Regions from separate parts of the Rossellomorea sp. FM04394 genome, predicted to be linked through region 3. Evidence: riboswitches for the same ligand, from Rfam matches in the RefSeq annotation. Region 3 holds a riboswitch; each other region holds the start of a gene.

Evidence for each region. A riboswitch is a leader RNA that binds a small molecule or an ion and turns the genes downstream of it on or off. The one in region 3 is predicted to bind S-adenosylmethionine.
Region 1: another riboswitch for S-adenosylmethionine. It lies ahead of ACCB35_RS10150 (methionine biosynthesis PLP-dependent protein); the one in region 3 lies ahead of ACCB35_RS19805 (methionine ABC transporter ATP-binding protein).
Region 2: another riboswitch for S-adenosylmethionine. It lies ahead of ACCB35_RS14205 (peptide ABC transporter substrate-binding protein); the one in region 3 lies ahead of ACCB35_RS19805 (methionine ABC transporter ATP-binding protein).

What each region holds. Positions count from the first base shown of each region.
Region 1 covers NZ_CP168654.1:2,033,178-2,036,457, forward strand. Annotated here, with positions in the region: gene ACCB35_RS10140 (metal-dependent hydrolase) at 1-42, shown strand, start outside; T-box leader at 110-353, shown strand; gene ACCB35_RS10145 (tryptophan--tRNA ligase) at 408-1,400, shown strand; SAM riboswitch class I at 1,521-1,631, shown strand; gene ACCB35_RS10150 (methionine biosynthesis PLP-dependent protein) at 1,723-2,847, shown strand; gene metC (cystathionine beta-lyase) at 2,840-3,280, shown strand, end outside.
Region 2 covers NZ_CP168654.1:2,797,736-2,801,015, reverse strand. Annotated here, with positions in the region: gene ACCB35_RS14215 (histidine phosphatase family protein) at 1-68, shown strand, start outside; gene ACCB35_RS14210 (GNAT family N-acetyltransferase) at 95-865, shown strand; SAM riboswitch class I at 946-1,049, shown strand; gene ACCB35_RS14205 (peptide ABC transporter substrate-binding protein) at 1,218-2,846, shown strand; gene namA (NADPH dehydrogenase NamA) at 2,901-3,280, opposite strand, start outside.
Region 3 covers NZ_CP168654.1:3,935,771-3,939,050, reverse strand. Annotated here, with positions in the region: gene ACCB35_RS19815 (GntR family transcriptional regulator) at 1-448, shown strand, start outside; gene chbG (chitin disaccharide deacetylase) at 469-1,164, shown strand; SAM riboswitch class I at 1,612-1,717, shown strand; gene ACCB35_RS19805 (methionine ABC transporter ATP-binding protein) at 1,790-2,803, shown strand; gene ACCB35_RS19800 (methionine ABC transporter permease) at 2,793-3,280, shown strand, end outside.

The DNA.
Region 1 (3,280 bases), 1.9 Mb from region 3:
GGCATAAAGCTTTTCCTTCCCCTCTTCTCGAAAGAAATATAATCCTATGCAAACACCTATTGACCATTATTTTCCGATGCATTAAAATAATGGAAACAAGTAAATACTTGAAACGGCAATGATAAAGAAAAGTAGGCGAACGAAACACTTCAGAGAGCTGATGGTTGGTGCAAATCAGTGTGGGAAGGTCGTTGAATGGGCTTTGGAGCTACCAGGCTGAAAACAGTAGGTTATGGCGGATGGTCTCACCGGTAAAAGAGACAGTGTATTGAAGTCTGAACTTCTGTACATGAAAAGCGCGTTTACGGTAGGTAAGCGAATGAAGGTGGCACCACGGGTTTCTCGTCCTTTTTTAAGGAAGAGAAGCCCTTTTTGTGTTCTTTCATGATATAAGGGAGGAGATAATGATGAAAAAACAAGTTCTGACGGGTATCAAACCAACAGGGCGTATTCATTTAGGGAATTATATCGGTGCGATTAAACCTGCATTACGATTGGCAGAAAATGAATCCTACAACACAGCTTATTTTGTTGCGGATTATCATGGTTTAACGAAGATACATGATCAGCATGAAATGAGAGAACTGTCCTATGGAGTGACAGCAGCCTGGTTAGCCTTAGGGTTGAATCCTGATCGAGCGATCTTCTACCGTCAATCCGATGTACCTGAAATCTTTGAATTGAGCTGGATTCTCGCTTGCTTTGCACCGAAAGGATTAATGAACCGCGCTCATGCGTATAAATCAATGGTCGAAGATAATCAAAACAGCGGCAGAGAAGCAGATGCAGGGGTCAACATGGGCTTATTCACCTACCCGATATTGATGGCCGCGGATATCCTTCTATTTCAAACTGAACTGGTTCCTGTTGGAAAAGACCAAATTCAGCATGTTGAAATTGCCAGGGACCTGGCAGAAAACTTTAATAAGCAATATGGCGAAACATTTGTTCTTCCCGAGTATATCATACAGGAAGAAACATCTGTTCTACCGGGACTTGATGGAAGGAAAATGAGTAAAAGCTATAACAATACGATTCCTTTATTTGAAGAACCGAAAAAACTGCAAAAACTAATCAATAAAATCAAAACAGATTCCTCAACCCCCGAAGAGCCTAAGGATCCTGAATCGTCCGTCATATTTTCGCTCTACAAAGAATTCGCAACATCCGATCAAGTTGAAGAAATGAGAGGGAGATTTCAAGGAGGAATAGGCTGGGGAGAAGCGAAAAAAGAACTCTTTGGAGTCATGAATTCATTCATTGAAGAACCGCGATCCAAATATAAAGAACTGATGGCAAATCCCCATTTGCTGGATTCCATACTGCAAATGGGAGCAATAAAAGCGCGGGAAAAAACGATCCCATTCATGAAAGAGATTAAAAGGAAAATAGGAATTTAAGATTGATTGAAATATAACATCGTGAGGGATTTGTTTTTCAGATAATTCATAATTCTTATTGACTTTTCTTTTCCTTTGTTATAAGTTATGGGAAAGTTATTTTTCACAAATTCATATTGTTTCTTATCAAGAGAGGTAGAGGGACTGGCCCGAAGACACCTCAGCAACCAGCCGCAAGATTCAGGTATGGTGCTAATTCCAGCAAGTTGATGTCAACTTGGACGATAAGAGGGAGAACGAACGTACAAAACCTTCTTATTTTCATAAGAAGGTTTTTTTGTTTTTTCCCTTTTCGTTTTCAGGGAGAGAAAAGGAGAGAAGAATGTTGAAAAAACATATTGATACTTTGCTTGTCCAGGCAGGGAACCGGAAGGATCCTGCAACGGGTGCTGTGAGCCTGCCCATTCATTTATCGACTGCTTATGAACATAAGGGGATTGGCCAATCGACAGGATATGATTACACGAGAACAGGAAATCCAACACGCGGCACCTTAGAGGAAGCTCTTACTCTATTAGAGGAGGGGCACAGGGGATTTGCCTTCAGTTCGGGGATGGCAGCGATTCAGGCAATCCTTGGCTTATTCTCGACTGGGGATGAATTGATCGTATCGAGAGACCTTTATGGGGGAAGCTACCGTTTATTCGTTCAGTATGAAGCACAATACGGAATCAAATTTCATTTTGTTGATACAAGTGATGCAGGCTCTATAGAAGAACAAACTTCTAACAGAACAAAAGCCATATTCCTTGAAACGCCAACCAATCCATTGATGAATGAAGCAAGTATATCTGAGGTTGCCGGTATTGCAAAGCATAATGGATTGCTTTTAATTGTCGATAATACTTTCTATACACCTGTGCTGCAAAAGCCTCTCACTGAGGGAGCAGACATTGTCATTCACAGTGCGACGAAATACTTAGGGGGCCATAATGACGTGCTGGCGGGAGTCGTGGTCGTAAACTCAGAGGAGTTGGCGGAAAAAATCTACACCATTCAAAATTCAATCGGCGCGGTTCTCGCACCTTTTGATTGTTGGCTCTTATTAAGAGGGATGAAAACCCTTAGTCTCAGAATGGCTCAGCATGAAAAAAACGCAAGAAAACTTGCCGACTATCTTGAGGGGCATGAATGTGTAACGGACGTTTTGTATCCGGGGAAAGGCGGCATGCTCTCTTTTCGCATCGCAAAGGAAGAATGGGTGGCACCCTTTCTCCGCCAATTAAAAGTGATTACGTTTGCTGAGAGTTTAGGGGGGGTTGAGAGCTTCATCACCTATCCCGCAACCCAGACACATGCAGACATTCCTGAAGAAGAACGAAAAAGGCTTGGTATCTGCAACAGACTCCTGCGGTTTTCTGTAGGAATCGAATTTATTGATGACCTGATAGCAGATTTGGAGAATGTTTTTCATCAATTGGAAAAAGAGGTGCTTACGTATGAGTAAAAAACCATTTTCACTACAGACGTCACTCATTCATTCTCACGGATTTGATGAAGAAACAGGAGCGGTCTCTACGCCGATTCATCATGCAACAACTTTTCATCAACAGGATTTCGACCAGTATGGAACATATGACTACAGCCGATCGGGAAATCCAACGAGGGAAACCGTCGAGGAAACGATAGCTGAGCTCGAAGGAGGGGTAAGGGGATTTGCCTTTTCATCCGGAATGGCGGCAATCTCAACAAGTTTTCTATTATTATCGAGCGGGGATCACGTTCTCGTATCAGAAGAAGTATACGGTGGGACCTACACGATGATCACGGAAGTCCTCACTAAGTTTGATATAGAATACTCCTTCGTGAACATGAAGGACCTGCATGAAGTGGCTTGTTCAATCAAGCACAATACAAAAGTGATCTATATGGAGACACCA
Region 2 (3,280 bases), 1.1 Mb from region 3:
CCAATCCTGATGTGTATGTTGTAAAAGTCGAAGAAGACGGGGCATCTGTTCAACGGATATGGGAGTAAGTTCATAGAGGAAAAGGGGAGTACGAATGAAGGAAATCACATTTGACCATATTTATAATCCAGGACATGAAATAGGTGAGAATGAGCTTTATAAACATATTCATTTTCCAGAAATGTTAACAAGGTATGATAGTAACTTTCTTAAATTCAAAAAACATCCAACGCTGGCTGAATTTAAAGAGGCTGCCCTGTTCTTGAGGGAATTTCATCAATCAAAAGGCCAGAAGCATGTAAAGTTTCTTTTTCCTGACGATCATAAACCTTCAGAGGAATTGATGGATTATTTTAAGGATGAAGGATATGAGACAGGTTTCAATGAATTGTATCTTATCGAGCCAGGTCAATTCCCAATACTTGAAGACATCCCTGATATCGAAGTAAGGGAAGTGACCGAGGCGGAGCTCAATGCGTACCTTGCATTTCAATACGAGCAGGATTTGGAGTATGGCCCCGATTTTGCCGATCAAAAGGTGGATATGCATAAGAGGAATTTTCAGAATCCCCGTTTGGTGCAGCTACTCGCTTTCTATAAGGGGACCCCGGCCGGATCCGTGGATGTGATCATTGAAGATCATACAGCAGAAATCGATGGGCTGATGGTTCATGAAATGTTTCAAAAAAAGGGGATAGGGGCAAGGCTTCAACAGTTTGTGATGAAGCAATTCCCTGATAAGACCGTGATATTGGTAGCGGATGGGGAAGATACTCCGAGATTGATGTATCGAAAACAAAACTATCGTTGTTTAGGTTTCAGGTATGAGGTACAGAAGGTGTATGAGACTGAACAACCCGAATAGATGATGTTCAAAATGTGAGTTTTATTATATTGACATAATTGTTTTCATCGTGTATATTTTTCTATAATTTAATAATTTTTCCATTATCCAGAGAGGTGGAGGGACTGGCCCTTTGAAACCTCGGCAACAGACTTATTATAGTACTGTGCCAACTCCAGCAAGCATATCGCTTGAAAGATAAGGAGATCATTTTAGGTATGTTAGTTCATAGTTAAATCAGCCCTCTTCTTGTTTTCAAGAAGAGGGCTTTTTATTTTATTGAAAGGGGGAAGTTTTAAGAAGTTACCAGGGTACATATGTCAAGGACAATAATGATTGAGGAATTTACTAGGAGGAAAATAGTATGGGTTCGATAAAGAGAAAAATCAATAAGTATTTTGCTTTTATAATTTTATGTTTACTTTTAACAGCATGTAATCAAAATGCCACTTCAGATGTTAAACAAGGAAGTGAAGATCAGCAGGTTTTGCGTCTTGTTCAAACGGCTGAAATGCCGACATTGGATAGCTCTTTGACAACAGATACAGTGTCTGCCCAGGTACTGGCAAGTGTCGTTGAAGGCTTATTCGAACTGGACGAAGAGGATAATCCAAAGCCGGCAATAGCAGAGAGTTTCGATGTAAGTGAAGACCAGAAAACCTATACGTTTCATCTACGTAAAGACGCCAAGTGGTCAAATGGAGAGCCAGTCACAGCGGATGATTTCGTTTACTCTTGGAGACGGGGGGTTAATCCTGATACGGGGGCAGAGTATGCTTACATCCTATACGATATAAAAAATGCCGAAAAAATCAATACAGGAAAATCAGGACCGGACGAGCTGGGTGTGAAAGCTATCGATGTACATACTCTGGAAGTAGAATTAGAACATCCGGTTCCTTATTTCTTACAATTAACCACACTTCCAATGTTTGCGCCCCTCTCACAAGAGTATGTGGAAGATAGTGGATCTAAGTACGGCTTAGAAGCGGATACAACGTTATACAACGGACCATTTGTTGTGAAAGAATGGAAGCACGAGCAAAGCTATTTATTAGAAAAAAATAAACACTACTGGGATCACTCTGAAGTGAATCTGGATGCAATTGAAGTTGATATCGTAAAAGATTCTTCTACGGCGATAAACCTATTTAATACTGATGAAATTGATCAAGTGGTTCTATCGGCTGAATTAGTAGATCAATATAAGGAGAGCCCTGACTTCAAAAGCTTTTCCGACAGTAGAATGTTTTTCCTTAGACTAAATCAAAAAAATCCTATCTTATCGAAACAAAAAGCCAGAAGGGCAATCGATCTGGCATACAATAAAGAGGACTTGGTGAATGTGCTATTAAACGACGGGTCTTTGCCTGCCTATTATTTTGTTCCAAAGGGATTAACGAAAGGGCCTGATGGAAAGGACTTCAGAGATACCGTTGGACCCCTGAATGAAGGAACCCTAAAAGAAGCGCAAGCTCTGTGGAAGGAAGCAATGGATGAAGAAAACATTGATTCTATTGAAGTGGAATTACTTAATTACGACACGGAATCTTCCCGGAAAATCGGGGAGTATATTAAAAACCAATTAGAATCTAATCTCGAAGGGCTTACGATTAAAATCAAACAACAGCCTTTTAAACAAAAAATAGAATTGGAAAATAAAATGGAATATGAAATCAGTTTATCTGGATGGTCAGCTGATTATCCAGATCCAATGGCTTACCTTGATATGCTTCTATCAGAGAGTCCATTTAATCGGACTGGATTTGCAAATGAGAAGTTTGACTCGTTAATTTTAAAGTCGAAAGGAGAATTGTTAGAGAAACCAGAAGAGCGCTGGAAGGCTCTTCAAGAAGCAGAAAAAATCCTGTTTGAAAAAATGGCGATTTCACCGGTCTACCAAAAAGGTGTAGCCTATTTAGAAAAGGGTTCAGTGGAGAATGTATTCATTCATAAGTTTGGTGCTCAATATGGATATAAATACGCTTATTTAGAAAAATAGACCATACAAAGAAAGCGCTCAATTGGTTACCAATTGAGCGCTTTTTCCGTATTCTTACCAGCCGCGATCATACTGCTTAGGCGCTTCTATCTCTACACCCAACTCTTTGGCTGCCGTTCTTGGCCAGTATGGGTCACGAAGCAATTCACGAGCAAGTAAGACGAGGTCAGCACGCTCGTTTTGCAGGATTTCTTCTGCTTGTATACCTGTTGTAATCAGCCCGACTGCACCTGTATCGATCTTCGCTTCTTTTTTTATGGTCTCGGCAAGTTTCACCTGATAACCAGGGAACACTGGAATTCGCGCAGGTACAAGTGCACCGGAGCTTACGTCGATAAGATCGACTCCTTGTTCCTTCATCCATTGGGCAAACACAACATAGTCTTCAACGTCCAATCCTTCTTCGTTATAATCTTTGGCAGAAACACGAACGA
Region 3 (3,280 bases):
GCGATTACAAGGTAAAAAACCTAAGATCAAGGTACTGAGCATGAATGTCATCCCGGCAGAATCAACAGTGGAAAAAGCGCTGGAGTTGAAGAACGGAGATCCCGTCAATCGGTTAGAGAGAATTCGTTATTCAGACGGGCTGCCCCTGCAATATGAGGTGGCCTATCTGCCCTGGTACAAGACGCCCGGGCTGGATAAAGACGAATGTGAAAGATCACTTTACAAGCTCCTGGAAACACAGTTTGAGATAAAAATTAAAAAGACCGTCGAAACGATTGAATTATTTTTAGCAGATGAACGAGTGGCAGAAAAGCTTGAGGTACCAGAGGGGACGCCTTGCTTTATGATTGAGACGACGGCTTATGTAGAGGATGGATCGGTGATCGAATTTTCCAAAGCGATTTTCAGGGGAGATAAAGCGAGCTTTCTTGTAGAAAGAACCTATTAGAGAAAAGGGGATGGGGGATTATGAGGAATGTGATCGTCAACGCAGATGATTTTGGTTTATGCCGGGGGGTGAACTACGGAATCGTTGATAGTCACCGGTTTGGAATCGTCAACTCAACAACGATGCTGGTCAATATGCCGGGGACTTTGCACGCGGTGGAATTAGCACGTCTTTATCCGGAATTACAGGTTGGGATCCATTTAACGCTGACATGCGGAAGACCGGTTTCAGGTGGAGTATCATCTCTGCTGGATGAGAGGGGCTATTTCCGTTACACCAGCAGGATTTTTGAAGAAAAAGAAATCAATGTGGATGAGGTTGAGATGGAGTGGGAGGCTCAGGTGGATAAATTTCTATCATTCGGCTTGCCCCTTTCCCATATTGACAGTCATCACCATGTTCATAGCTTTCGGCCTTTGATCCCTGTGGTGAAGAGGTTGTCGGAGCGCTTTGGGGTTCCGGTCCGGAATGTGCCCTGTGATGGATTTGATGGAATGAATGTGTTAACCGACCGTTTCTCGATGGACTTTTATGGTGACGGAGTGTCGGTTGAAGGATTAAAGAGGATATTGGACAGCAGTGAGGAAGGTGAGACGCTTGAGATTATGTGTCATCCGGCGTATGTTGATACATACTTGAAAGGGAATTCGTCTTATTGTGAGCAGAGGTTGAGGGAGTTGGATGTGTTGACGGGGATTAAGGAGTGGACGTTTTAATTTGGTTGATTGAGAGATTACAAGTTGGTGCGAGTTGTTATGACAAATGATCGGGGTGCTGCTCTAGAAGGCAGTGCCTTTTTCTATTGGTAATGGAGATTTGTCCGATTTAGGGGTGGAAGGGAAGGTTTTTGGATAGTATATATGGTTTTTGAGTCTTTGAGATGGTGTTAGGAAGGATTTGATCTGAATTTCATGTGAAATATATGGATTGTTAGGATGAGAGAAGGTTTATTATCGACTTTCGCTCTTTTATTATCGACTGTAAAAAAACGGATGACCCCCCAGATTAAACCCATATCCGCTCCCCCTAAAAAAATCCCTATCCCAGTGCATCAATATAAATAACGCTTACATAAGAACAACTGCAAAATTCCCTATTGACTTCCATTCACATACCCAGTATTATCCTCTATAAGATTAAAAAATTAGAAAATTACATACTTTCAATTATCCAGAGTGACCGAGGGATCAGGCCCTACGACGTCCGGCAACCTCCAGTATTGGAACGGTGCTAATTCCTGCAGAATGATTTCATTCTGAGAGATAAGTCGAGATAAACAGGCGATGCTTCTTTCAGTTGAAAGAGGCATTTTTTTATTGGATAAAAAAAGGGGTGTGCACATTGATCGAGATTCGAAATCTAGTTAAAACCTACAAAACAAAAAAGCAAACCGTGGTCGGTGTCGATAACGTTTCAGTAACAATTGAAAAGGGTGAAATCTTCGGGATCGTCGGATACAGCGGAGCGGGTAAGAGCTCACTCATTCGCTGCTTGAATCTACTTGAAACCCCGACATCGGGTGAAATCATCATTGATGGACAGGATTTTACGAAGCTCACCTCCAAACAACTAAGGTTAGCCCGCCAGAAAACGAGCATGATCTTTCAACATTTTCACCTGATCAAATCAAAAACGGTGTTTGACAATCTGGCTTTTGCCTTGAAAGCGGCACGTGTACCGAAAGGGAACATCAAACCCAGAGTCGTTGAGCTCCTGGAGATGGTCGGTCTATCGGACAAAGCGGACGCTTATCCGGCCCAGCTCAGCGGAGGACAAAAGCAAAGAGTCGGGATTGCAAGGGCCCTGGCGAACAACCCATCGGTTTTACTTTGCGACGAAGCGACATCGGCACTGGATCCGAATACGACCAAATCAATCTTGCAACTCTTAAAAAAGATTAATAAAGAACTAGGGTTGACGATCGTGCTCATCACCCACGAAATGGAAGTGGTGAAGGAAATCTGCGACCGGATGGCCGTGATGCAGGATGGGAAAATCGTGGAGGAAGGTCCGGTATACGACTTGTTTGCAGAACCTAAGCAGCCTTTAACGAAGCAATTCATCGAAACGATTCTTCAATTTGAACTCCCGCCACACCTTGTGGAATCAAGGAAAGGTAAGCTGATCAAAATCCAATTCAAAGGGTCGATCGCAGAGGAAAGCGTCGTTTCAGAAGTGTTCCAGAAATACAAAGTGAGAGGCAACATCCTTCACGGCAAGATCGAATATATCCAGGAAGTTCCCCTGGGGATATTCATCATGGAACTGATCGGGTCCCATGAAGAAATCGAAGCCGCGATCCGGTTCATCACGCTGAAGACGCAAAGCTTGGAGGTGCTTGAGAATGCTGCCTGATTCATTGACTGCGATTTTACCAGAATTGAATAAAGCTTTTTTTGAAACGGTGTATATGGTGGGGATTTCACTTGGAGTTGCGATTTTAGTGGGATTGCCCCTCGGGATCCTTCTTTTCGTAACAGACAAAGGCTTATTTTTGCAAAATAGTTTGATCAAAAAGGTCGTTGGGTTTGTCGTCAATATGGTGCGGTCGGTTCCGTTCATCATTTTATTGGTCGCACTATTACCATTAACCAAACTATTGACCGGTACCACGATTGGACCGACGGCAGCATCGGTATCACTCTCTGTTGCGGGAATTCCGTTTTTTGCGAGAATGGTAGAAACATCATTGCGTGAAATTGATAAAGGTGTCATTGAAGCTTCGGTTTCAGTGGGGGCAAGCCCTTGGATGATCATCAAGGACGTGCTGTTACCGGAAGCCCGTCCAGCGGTGATTCAGGCGATCACGATTACAACGATCAGTTTAGTTGC